One region of the Paenibacillus salivarius genome, then DNA from elsewhere that is predicted to be linked to it. Evidence: riboswitches for the same ligand, from Rfam matches in the RefSeq annotation. Region 1 holds a riboswitch; each other region holds the start of a gene.
What was found. A riboswitch is a leader RNA that binds a small molecule or an ion and turns the genes downstream of it on or off. The one in region 1 is predicted to bind thiamine pyrophosphate.
Positions count from the first base shown of each region.

Region 2: it holds a riboswitch for thiamine pyrophosphate, as region 1 does, so the genes downstream of both, ACSFXJ_RS24985 (thiamine phosphate synthase) here and tenA (thiaminase II) in region 1, are expected to answer to the same signal.
Region 3: it holds a riboswitch for thiamine pyrophosphate, as region 1 does, so the genes downstream of both, ACSFXJ_RS02840 (ABC transporter substrate-binding protein) here and tenA (thiaminase II) in region 1, are expected to answer to the same signal.

Region 1 covers NZ_CP195592.1:1,296,815-1,300,065, forward strand. The annotation lists gene ACSFXJ_RS05705 (LysR family transcriptional regulator) at 1-242, shown strand, start outside; gene ACSFXJ_RS05710 (hypothetical protein) at 520-867, shown strand; TPP riboswitch at 938-1,043, shown strand; gene tenA (thiaminase II) at 1,237-1,923, shown strand; gene thiM (hydroxyethylthiazole kinase) at 1,982-2,824, shown strand; gene thiD (bifunctional hydroxymethylpyrimidine kinase/phosphomethylpyrimidine kinase) at 2,827-3,251, shown strand, end outside.
Region 2 covers NZ_CP195592.1:5,397,284-5,400,534, reverse strand. The annotation lists gene ACSFXJ_RS24995 (NAD(P)/FAD-dependent oxidoreductase) at 1-300, shown strand, start outside; gene ACSFXJ_RS24990 (hypothetical protein) at 363-857, opposite strand; TPP riboswitch at 1,067-1,173, shown strand; gene ACSFXJ_RS24985 (thiamine phosphate synthase) at 1,284-1,922, shown strand; gene ACSFXJ_RS24980 (DDE transposase) at 2,021-3,251, opposite strand, start outside.
Region 3 covers NZ_CP195592.1:632,411-635,661, reverse strand. The annotation lists gene ACSFXJ_RS02855 (response regulator) at 1-447, shown strand, start outside; gene ACSFXJ_RS02850 (cold-shock protein) at 785-994, opposite strand; gene ACSFXJ_RS02845 (cold-shock protein) at 1,094-1,294, opposite strand; TPP riboswitch at 1,536-1,648, shown strand; gene ACSFXJ_RS02840 (ABC transporter substrate-binding protein) at 1,766-2,809, shown strand; gene ACSFXJ_RS02835 (MTH1187 family thiamine-binding protein) at 2,844-3,137, shown strand; gene ACSFXJ_RS02830 (ABC transporter permease) at 3,134-3,251, shown strand, end outside.

The DNA of each region.
Region 1 (3,251 bases):
CGATATCCACCGGCGTGCTGAGCTCCGATTTAAACGGGAACGAGATCATTCCGGTACCGCTGGATTGCGACGAAACGATCAATGTCGGCTGGATTTGCCACAAACATGCGACCCTTTCCGAGCTGGCGCTGGCCTATGTCCGGGCTTTGGAGGCGTCGGTCGGCCCTTCGGAGGCGTCGGATCATGCAGAGGATGCAGGCTTTGCCGAAAGCGGCGGGGATCTGAACGGCTCGGCGGTATGATGATAACGACATAAAAGGGCCTTATTTTGCGGAAAAGGATCTATTCCATCCAAATAGCGGCCCAAAAGGGCCTTATTTTGAGAAGAAGGCACCCGATGACCAGAATTTTGCGCTCTTTCCGGAAAATAAGGACGTAAAAGGGCCCTATTTTACGACTACAAACCCAAAACGACGAAATAAGGCCCAAAATGGCCCTTATTACCAATGAACCGCGCGTCAAATGGGCTAATCCAAGCCCCTTCCGCATATCCATGGGATATGAAGGAGCGTGACGATGATGGACAAGATCGTAGAGCGGTTTTATGAAATCAAGCAAGCTCAAAAGGAGCTGGAACAGGAACTTGCATCCTTACGGCAGGAAATTTTGGATTATTGCGGCGAGCGGAATGTGACGAAACTTGAAGTCGGCGGACATGAAGTCAAGCTCGTCCAGCAGCAGCGCAGGGAATACGATGAGCATAAGCTGTACGAGGCGCTGCCCGATCCGGAATTGTGGCGGATGCTTTCCAAACCCGACTCCTCCAAGATCGCGAGCCTGGTCAAGCTGAAGGTGATCCCTGACGAGAAGCTGAAAGACACCTATACGCTAAAAAATATAACTCTCGTGCAAGTAGATAAGAAGTAGCCGAAGTTTTAAATTGATTTTGAATTGACAGAATTTGCAAACCCGGGTACATTAGTAAACAATAGAATAGGAAGTCCACTAGGGGAGCCGTCGGCGGCTGAGACAAGAGTACAAATCTTGGACCCTTTGAACCTGATCTAGTTCGTACTAGCGTAGGAAAGTGGAGCCGGTCTTAGCTGTATCTGCAGACGACTTGCCGTTTGGTTGTTAGCTAGCGATATGTATGAGCCGCTCCGTTTTCGGGGCGGCTTTTTTGGTGTGATCAAACCCGGTTTATAGTGCATGGAATCGGGACATGGGGATCCGCCGCCTCCTTCCCAGGGCTTCCTGATCTTTCATTTGACTCTAATCTTGAAAGGTGGAGAAAACATGAGCTTTACGGAGGAATTGCGCAAGGAGACGGACGGGTTGTTCGAGGCGATATTCGAGCATCCGTTCGTTCAGGGGATTGCGTCGGGCAACCTCGGAAGAGAGCAGCTGATTCATTACGTCAAACAGGATTCCGAATATTTGAATGCATACATGCGGATTTACGGGGTGGCCATTTCAAAATGCGCGAACCGCGAGGACATCGCCATGTTCAACGAGCAAATTTCTTTTATCCTGAACCGGGAAATCCATCCGCACGGGAATTTTTGCAATGTTGCGGGGGTTCGTTATGAAGACCTGCAAGGATTTCCGCTTGCGCCAAGCGCCCATCATTACATTCGGCATATGCTGACGGTCGCGCATGAGGGAAGCCTCGGGGAGATCATGGCCGCGCTTTTGCCTTGCCCGTGGACCTATTTGGAAATCGGGAGAAAATTGATGGACGAAGTACGGCCGGATGAGGGGCATCCGTTCTACGAATGGATCCATTTCTACGGGAACACGGCGGGAGGCGCGACAAGCAAGTTCCGCCAATTGGTCGATGCGTGGGCCGAAGGGGCCACCGAGGCGGAGCGCGGGCGGATGAAGGAGTATTTTGTGCACAGCTGTCAGTTGGAGTACATGTTCTGGGATATGGCCTACAAGCTCGAAGAATGGCCGGTGCCGCTTGCGGCTGCTGTATATTGATGCGACTACGAGGTTTTGACGAGTGAAAAATAGCTTGGGAAATGGGGTTTGAACGGACATGAGCATGCTGGAAAAAGAGTTGTCCGCCCTGCTGACGCAGGTGCAAAATACGAAACCGCTCGTTCATAATATGACGAATGTCGTGGTGACCAACTTTACTGCGAACGGCCTTTACGCCCTTGGCGCCTCGCCGGTCATGGCCTATGCGCCGGAAGAAGTCGCGGATATGGCCAAAATCGCGGGCGCGCTTGTGCTGAACATCGGCACGCTATCGAGCGAACTGATCGACGCGATGATCGTCGCCGGAAGGTCGGCGAACGAGCACGGCGTGCCGGTGCTGCTCGATCCGGTCGGGGCCGGGGCGACCCGGTTCCGGACGGAATCCGCGCTAAGAATACTGAGCAAGGTCCACGTATCGCTGGTACGCGGCAATGCGGCGGAGGTCGCGAACCTTCTTGGAGAAGGAGGCGTCATCAAAGGGGTTGACGCCGGAGATAGCGACACCTACGAGAATGCTTCCCTCGCCGTAAGGGCCGCTCGGCAGTTCGGCGCGGTCGTGGCGATCACCGGACGGGAGGATGTGATTGCCGACGGGACGGCTTGCCGCGGCATTAGCGGCGGGGATGCGCTGCTGACCCAAGTGACCGGCACGGGATGCTTGCTGACGTCGGTGCTCGGAGCTTTTGCGGCGGTTTGCCCGGATATGCTGCTTGCCGGGACGGCAGGACTGGCCTTTTACGGAACGGCAGCGGCCCGTGCGGCAGAGCGTACGGCGGCCTTCGGTCCGGGCAGCTTCCAGATTGCTTTCCTGGATGAACTTGCGAAGCTGCATCCGCATTCGCTCAAAGGCTATGCCGCCGTCCGCGACATCGAGACGGCGACAACCGGGGGAGCTGTATGAGTATGAGCATGAGCATCACCGGGACGGGGAAGGACTTCACTGGCAGGGCGTTGACGATCGCCGGATCGGACAGCGGCGGAGGAGCCGGTATCCAGGCCGACCTCAAGACGTTTCAGGAGCTTGGCGTTTACGGCATGTCGGCGATCACGGCGGTGACCGTGCAGAATACCCTCGGCGTCAGCGGCGTTTATCCGCTGCCGCCCGAGGCGGCGGCCGAGCAAATCGCCGCCGTGGGCGAGGATCTCGGCGTCGACGCGCTCAAGACGGGCATGCTGTTCAGCGCGGACATCATTCGCGCCGTTGCGGCCGAAATCCGGCGCTTCGGCTGGGACCGGGTCGTCGTCGATCCGGTTATGATCGCGAAGGGCGGCGCGGAGCTGCTGCTGCCGGAAGCGGTCCGGGCGCTGAAGGAGGAACTGCTGCCGCT
Region 2 (3,251 bases), 1.5 Mb from region 1:
GCGCTCCTGGAGAACAGCGAAGTGAAAATCGCCATGAAAAACGAATACGGCATCGACGGAACCCCGATGAGTGAAACCTCGGTCGAGGGAATCTACGCCGCAGGGGACATTTTGGCTCATGAAGGGAAGCTGCACCTGATCGCGGGGGCTTTTCAGGACGCCGCCAACGCCGTCAACAAAGCCAAGCAATACATTACCCCGGATGCCGAGGCGTATGGGATGGTGTCTTCGCACAACGACCTTTTCAACGAGAGAAACCGGGAGCTGAAAAAACAGCTGTTCATGTCGATGGCGGATTGATCCATTCTTGAACATCTTCAGGCAAAAAAGAGCAGCTCCAAAATGGCGGAACTGCTCTTTCCTTATTTTTTCACAGGTTGAAAGCCTTCCTCGGCCAGATACTCCCCGGCTTCTTCCCGGGTTTCAAACGCCATCTCCAGATTCAGCCCCGCATACAGATACCAAAGGTCATCCTCGTATTTAAGCGTCAGCACATTTCCCTTCGCATCGGTCCAGGTTCCGCCTGGCGTTTCCTTGCGCGGAGGTTCGGACCGGTCCCCGTTTGAAATCTCCCGACCCCCGGTTGCCAGGGAATCGATCGACTTTCGCACCAGTTCGCGCAGTTCATTTTCCGGCAAATCCCGGATGTTGACGTAACCCTTGTCATCGGGCTCGTAGCCTTCCAGCATGGCGGCATAAATGTAGCCGTTCCCGTTAGGGTGCAGGTGGTACGCTACCGTTTTTTTGTCGTGCACGCTTTGCTCATACTGATAATTGACCCGGCCCAGGGATACATTTTTTCTCGTCAGCTCGGGAAAGGAATCCAACACTTGCAGTTTTTGTTCAAAGGATAGCATCTTCGGCCTCCGGCACATAGAATTGATAGGTCGGAACTATGTATTCGGTACCCACAGATCCGGCACGATGTACAATCACAGGTTCCATTGTCCAGTATAAGGTTTCCGCCTTGGCGAAGCAAAGACAAGGTCATCCCGGATCCCGGATTGACATTTTTTTGAGACCGTGATAGGTTGGGGACAGCAATAAATACCAATTTCATACAACGAAAAACCACTAGGGGTGCCTTGCATAAGGCTGAGATTAAAGTGAACTTTAAGACCCTTGGAACCTGATCTGGCTCGTACCAGCGGAGGGAAGTGGCGTAACGGGAACCTGGCATTCGCGATCTCGATTCGTGATGTTTTGCCCTATACAACCACTTTCTATGGCGAAGGTGGTTTTTTTGTTGTCATGAAGACGATCAACGCGGGAAGGAGGCCGGGATGAAAAAGCAACTGCACGTCATTTCGGACGGGGAGCTGTCCTTGTCCGCGTTCGCGGGCATCGCAGCAGAGATCGAGCCGTTTGTGGACAAATTTCATATCCGGGAAAAGAAAAGGGCCGCAAAAGAAGTATATGAGGCGGTTCAGTCTTTGGTCGGCAAGGGAGTTCCCCTGAGCAAAATCATCATCAACGACCGGGCCGATGTCGCCAAGGCGGTGTGTGCCGGGGTACATCTTGCCTACCACAGTTTACCGGTCGACGTCGTCAAAAGCATGATGCCGACGCTCACGGCAGGCGGCTCGGTTCACTCGTACGAAGAGGCGGTGGATATGGAGCGCAGGGGCGCCGATTATGTGCTATATGGACATGTGTATGCGACCCGGTCCAAGGAGGGGCGGCCGCCGAAGGGGCTTGAGGAACTCACGGCCATCAAACGGGCTCTGCGCATACCGGTGTTGGCCATTGGCGGAATCAAGCCGGAGCATGTGGAAGAGGTGCTGGGCACAGGAGTGGACGGCATTGCCGTCATGTCCGGCATTTTGCGGGCGGAGGACCCAAAGAAAGCAGCCATGAAATACGCGGAATCATTAATAGGAGCTCGGATTAAACTGGGGGATTCGAGTTCGAGCGAGGGGTGATGAGCGCAAAAAATGAATACTAGCACGATAATGAAAGCGATTTTCATGAATGCGCATGCCAAAGAAACACAAGGTCCTCCATTTTTTAAAAATTGGGCTTATGCGGCAACAGATTCGTTAAGCCAATGCTGAATGGATGGCAACAGTTTTTGTTTCTTTGCTTCTTCGAACCATGCGTCAGCGTGCTGACACATGGCAATAAGATAAACTCGAATGTTCCAGTGACGTGAACTGCGGCCGCGCGAAGATTCCAACTTGTAATCAGTCTTCTGACGCTTAATGCAACGCTCAACGCCGGTTCGCATCGCGTAACGCTTTCTCCATTCCTTGCTATCACGGCGGATGCGTGGGAACAAGCGCGGATTATCGGCTGTCGACGTATAGAACGTTCTTCCGTACTCGGAAGGCGAACACGGAGTAGGACACTCCCATTTTCCAACTTTGGCGGGGCAGCGCCACTTGATACGCTGCCGCCCCGGACACTTGCCCCAGCAGGACATCTTGCGACCAATGGGGCAGACGGGAACACCATCGGAGTTTATTTTCATTTCATTGTATACCGTATGCCCGGAACGCCTGAGATTCAGGTCGATGATGCTGCTAACATCATCATGTTCCAGCATGGTATAGATCGGGAGGGCGTCGTGGGCCGAATCCAAGATCGCCTCTCCCACCTTCCAATCCGCGTACCAGTAGCGAAGTTCGCGGTAACCGCAAATCCACGATACGGCATCGTGTTGGCTGGCGCGAAACAATCGCGGATACACGGGCAGATCATAGGCGCTGTCCGCGGCGGTAAACATGTAAAGCGTGCGTCCGTAGTAATACTTCTCGCGGTAGCTGTCCCAGCCCCAATCTGCATCGGGATCGGAAAATTGCCGTTTGCAGGTACATTTCCAGTTGCCCGACTTGCGGCAATCGCAAAGGAATTTACCGAAGGAACGCGCCCCGGCTTCAACTGGAGATCCATCGCCGATGACGCGAAAAGCGTTCGTATCACCGAGCAATCCCTTTGCCGCGGAAGGTGCGACAAACATGGTTTGAAACAATTGCTGCAACAGGTCGTGCTCCTTGGGGGCATAGTGGATTTTGCCCTCGCGCAGGACGCGGGAGACGAGCCTCTCCGTAATTTTTGGGTTTTTGGGTTCCTGCTTTTCATTCTTCTTGCCTTTCTTTCGCGGCTTCTTCAGGCGACGTTTGATGCGCCCAGTCTTATGCGGCTTGGATGCCCGCCAAAGCCGGGGGAAAAAGTCGTAGAACGTCCCGACGCCCGGCGACTCGCCAGGGTTGAAACCGCAAAGAATGGCATAAACAGGCGTCGTGCGAATG
Region 3 (3,251 bases), 660 kb from region 1:
AAGATCAAAGCGATCTCTGCCGACATTTCCGTATTGATGCTGACGACGTTCGATGACGATGAATATATTCTTGAGGCGCTCCGTAACGGAGCCAGCGGATATCTGCTTAAAAATATCCCTCCCGACCGGATCATTCAGGGCATCAAAACCGTGCATAGCGGAAACATGCTCATCCACCCGGACGTCGCGCGGAAGCTGACGGGCCTGCTGCGCCAAGCCCCCTCTTCCCCTCCGGAAGCCCGGTTTGCCGCGGCCGGCCTAACGGCGGCGGAACAAAACGTGGTCCGCTTGATCGCCGACGGCATGTCCAACAAGGAGATCGCCGCCCAGTTATTTTTAAGCGAAGGCACGGTTAAAAATTATGTCACCGACATCCTTGGCAAGCTGGGCGTCCGGGACCGCACGCAAATCGCCATCCTGTACTGGAAAAGCCGGAGCGGGGCTTAACGAATCGCCGGTAAACGCGGCGGGCGCGTTAAACGCATCACGCACGCTCCGAACACCCTTCGTTGTAAAAAATCCAACCATTTCTCCCAAATCAGGGCGAAAACAGGGCCTTCATTGGATAATATCCAATCAAACACGTGCTTTTTCATCAAAACGGGTGCCGATGGTTCAACATCGTTGGATTTTTTCCAATGGAGTGCCGAGTTGTAACCATACCATAGAGAGTTCATTGGATTTTTTCCAACGGGGGCTCGGTGACCCCGGCCATGGTCTATTCAACATAAAAAAGGCCGCCTCAGCAGGCAGCCATGGTTATCGATTTATTTTTTCGGAGCGGTTATTGGCCCGTCTTCATGGAAGTGGTGTTAATAAGCTGCGGAAGCATCTTCGTTCCCTTTACCATTTCAGAGGAACACAGCGGACATACCGGATTGTAATCAAACGTAAAGTTATCCCGCATCCATCCGTTGCAATCCTCGCTAACGCAAGACCAAACCGTGGTATTCTCCTCAGGAACTTCTTCGATCGTTTTTTTACGGTAGTTCATGATAACCTCCCAAAAAAGATATTGCGGGGTGAACGATCACTCCCTCAAAAAAACAAAAGCTGCCCTTAACGCACGCGTTAAGAGCAGCTTGTGCCTGCATTACAGTTTTACGACATTCTCGGCTTGCGGTCCGCGGTTGCCTTGAACGACGCTGAATTGTACGCGTTGACCTTCGTCAAGCGTTTTGAAGCCATCGCCTTGGATTGCGCTGAAATGTACGAATACGTCATTTCCGCCTTCCACTTCGATAAAGCCGAAACCTTTCTCGGCATTGAACCATTTCACTGTTCCAGTTTCCATGAAAGTTACCTCCTTGATTATTATTAACATGCTCCTTTTTTACATAAAAAAATTCACATATTGAAAAAAGTTCATTTTTAGAAATTGACACTCTTTTCAATACGTGAATATCACTTCTCCAAACTTAATTAACCTCATTATACGCTCATCTGGATAAAAAAGCAAATCGCCCGTAGTCCCTCCACTCCCCTGCTGGACAGATTTGGGATGCCGGACTATAATGACAATTGTAATCCGCAGCATAATAGTTCAGGGGAGCTGGAAATTCGGCCGGCTGAGATTGTATCCCGCAAGATACTGACCCTTTAACCTGATCTGGGTAATGCCAGCGTAGGAAGAATGATTAGCCATGAACTTATCCATTCATAGCCATGAACCTAAACCTACGCGTCCCGATCCGGGGCGCTTTTTTTGTTGGCCGGAACTGCCAGATTGCAACCTGCGGAAATTTCCGAACAAATGAAGGAGAGAATGATGGTGAGACTTAAAAAATCGGCATGGCTTGCGCTGTGCACCGTACTGCTCGTAGCCCTTACGGCCTGCGGACAGGACAACGGAAAGGCAAACAACGCAGCGAAAAACGGCGCCGGCGCATCCGGAAACGGACAACCCGCCTCCCTGAAAGACGTCAAGATTTTGCTCGACTGGAGCCCCAATACGAATCACACCGGTTTCTACGTGGCCAAGGAGCAAGGTTTTTACGAAGAAGAAGGCCTGAACGTCGATATCATCCTGCCGGGCTCCGCCGGTGCCGACGCCATGGTTGCCTCGGGTGAAGTTCCCTTTGGCGTAAGTTACCAGGAAGGCGTGACCCAAGCGAGAATTCAAGGGCTCCCGCTCGTTTCCATCGCCGCGGTCATTCAGCATAACACGTCCGGCTTTGCCGCACCGGTGGACCGGAACATCAAATCTCCGAAGGATTATGAAGGAAAAACCTATGGCGGCTGGGGCTCACCGGTCGAGGAGGCGATTCTGAAATCGATCATGGACCAGAGCGGAGCCGATGTAAACAAGGTGAAATTCGTCAATATGGGGGAAGCGGATTATTTTACGGCCGTGAAACGGGATATCGACTTTGCCTGGATATTCTACGCATGGACGGGAATCGAGGCCGACCTTCGCGGAGAACCGCTGGATATGCAATTCGTCAAGGATTATTCCGAAAGCCTGGATTACTATACGCCGGTCATCGTCACGAACGAGAAAACGATCGCTGAGGATCCCGAGCTGGTCAAGGCCTTCATGCGGGCTACAACCAAAGGCTACGAGTACACCATCGACCATCCGGAGGAGTCGACAGACATACTTATAAAAGCCGTGCCCGAGCTGGATAAGGATCTTGTCGCCGCCAGCCAAAAATGGCTCAGCCCGAAATACAAGGATGACGCCGCCCGTTGGGGAGAGCAAAAACGCGAAGTTTGGCAAAACTATTCCGACTGGATGCACGAACGCGGTCTGATCGAAAAGCCGCTGGATACGGATAAAGCATTTACGAATGAATTTTTGCCCGAATAACTGATCCGAATAACCGATGAAAGGATGATCGATTATGTCAAATGCACTGTTAAGCATTCAAATCATTCCGAAAACCCCGAACGGTGAGGATGTAATTCCTTATGTCGACCGTGCAATCGAGGTCATTCAAGCCTCCGGGGTGAAATATCAGGTGAATCCGCTGGAGACGACCATGGAGGGCGATCTGGATGAACTGCTGGCCATCGTCAAACGTATGAATGAAGCGGTCGTGGAGTTCGGCAGCAACGGAGTGATCTCCCAGATCAAAATTTTGTACAATCCGGAAGGCGCCAGCATGGACAAGCTGACCGAGAAGTATCGTCCATGAAGCTCAGCCGGCTCTTAAAAAGCATATGGCCGCCCCTCGTGGCGGTCATCTTGTTTTTGATCGTTTGGCAAGGGGCCGTCTCCGTATTTCATATCGAAAAATGGATCCTTCCGA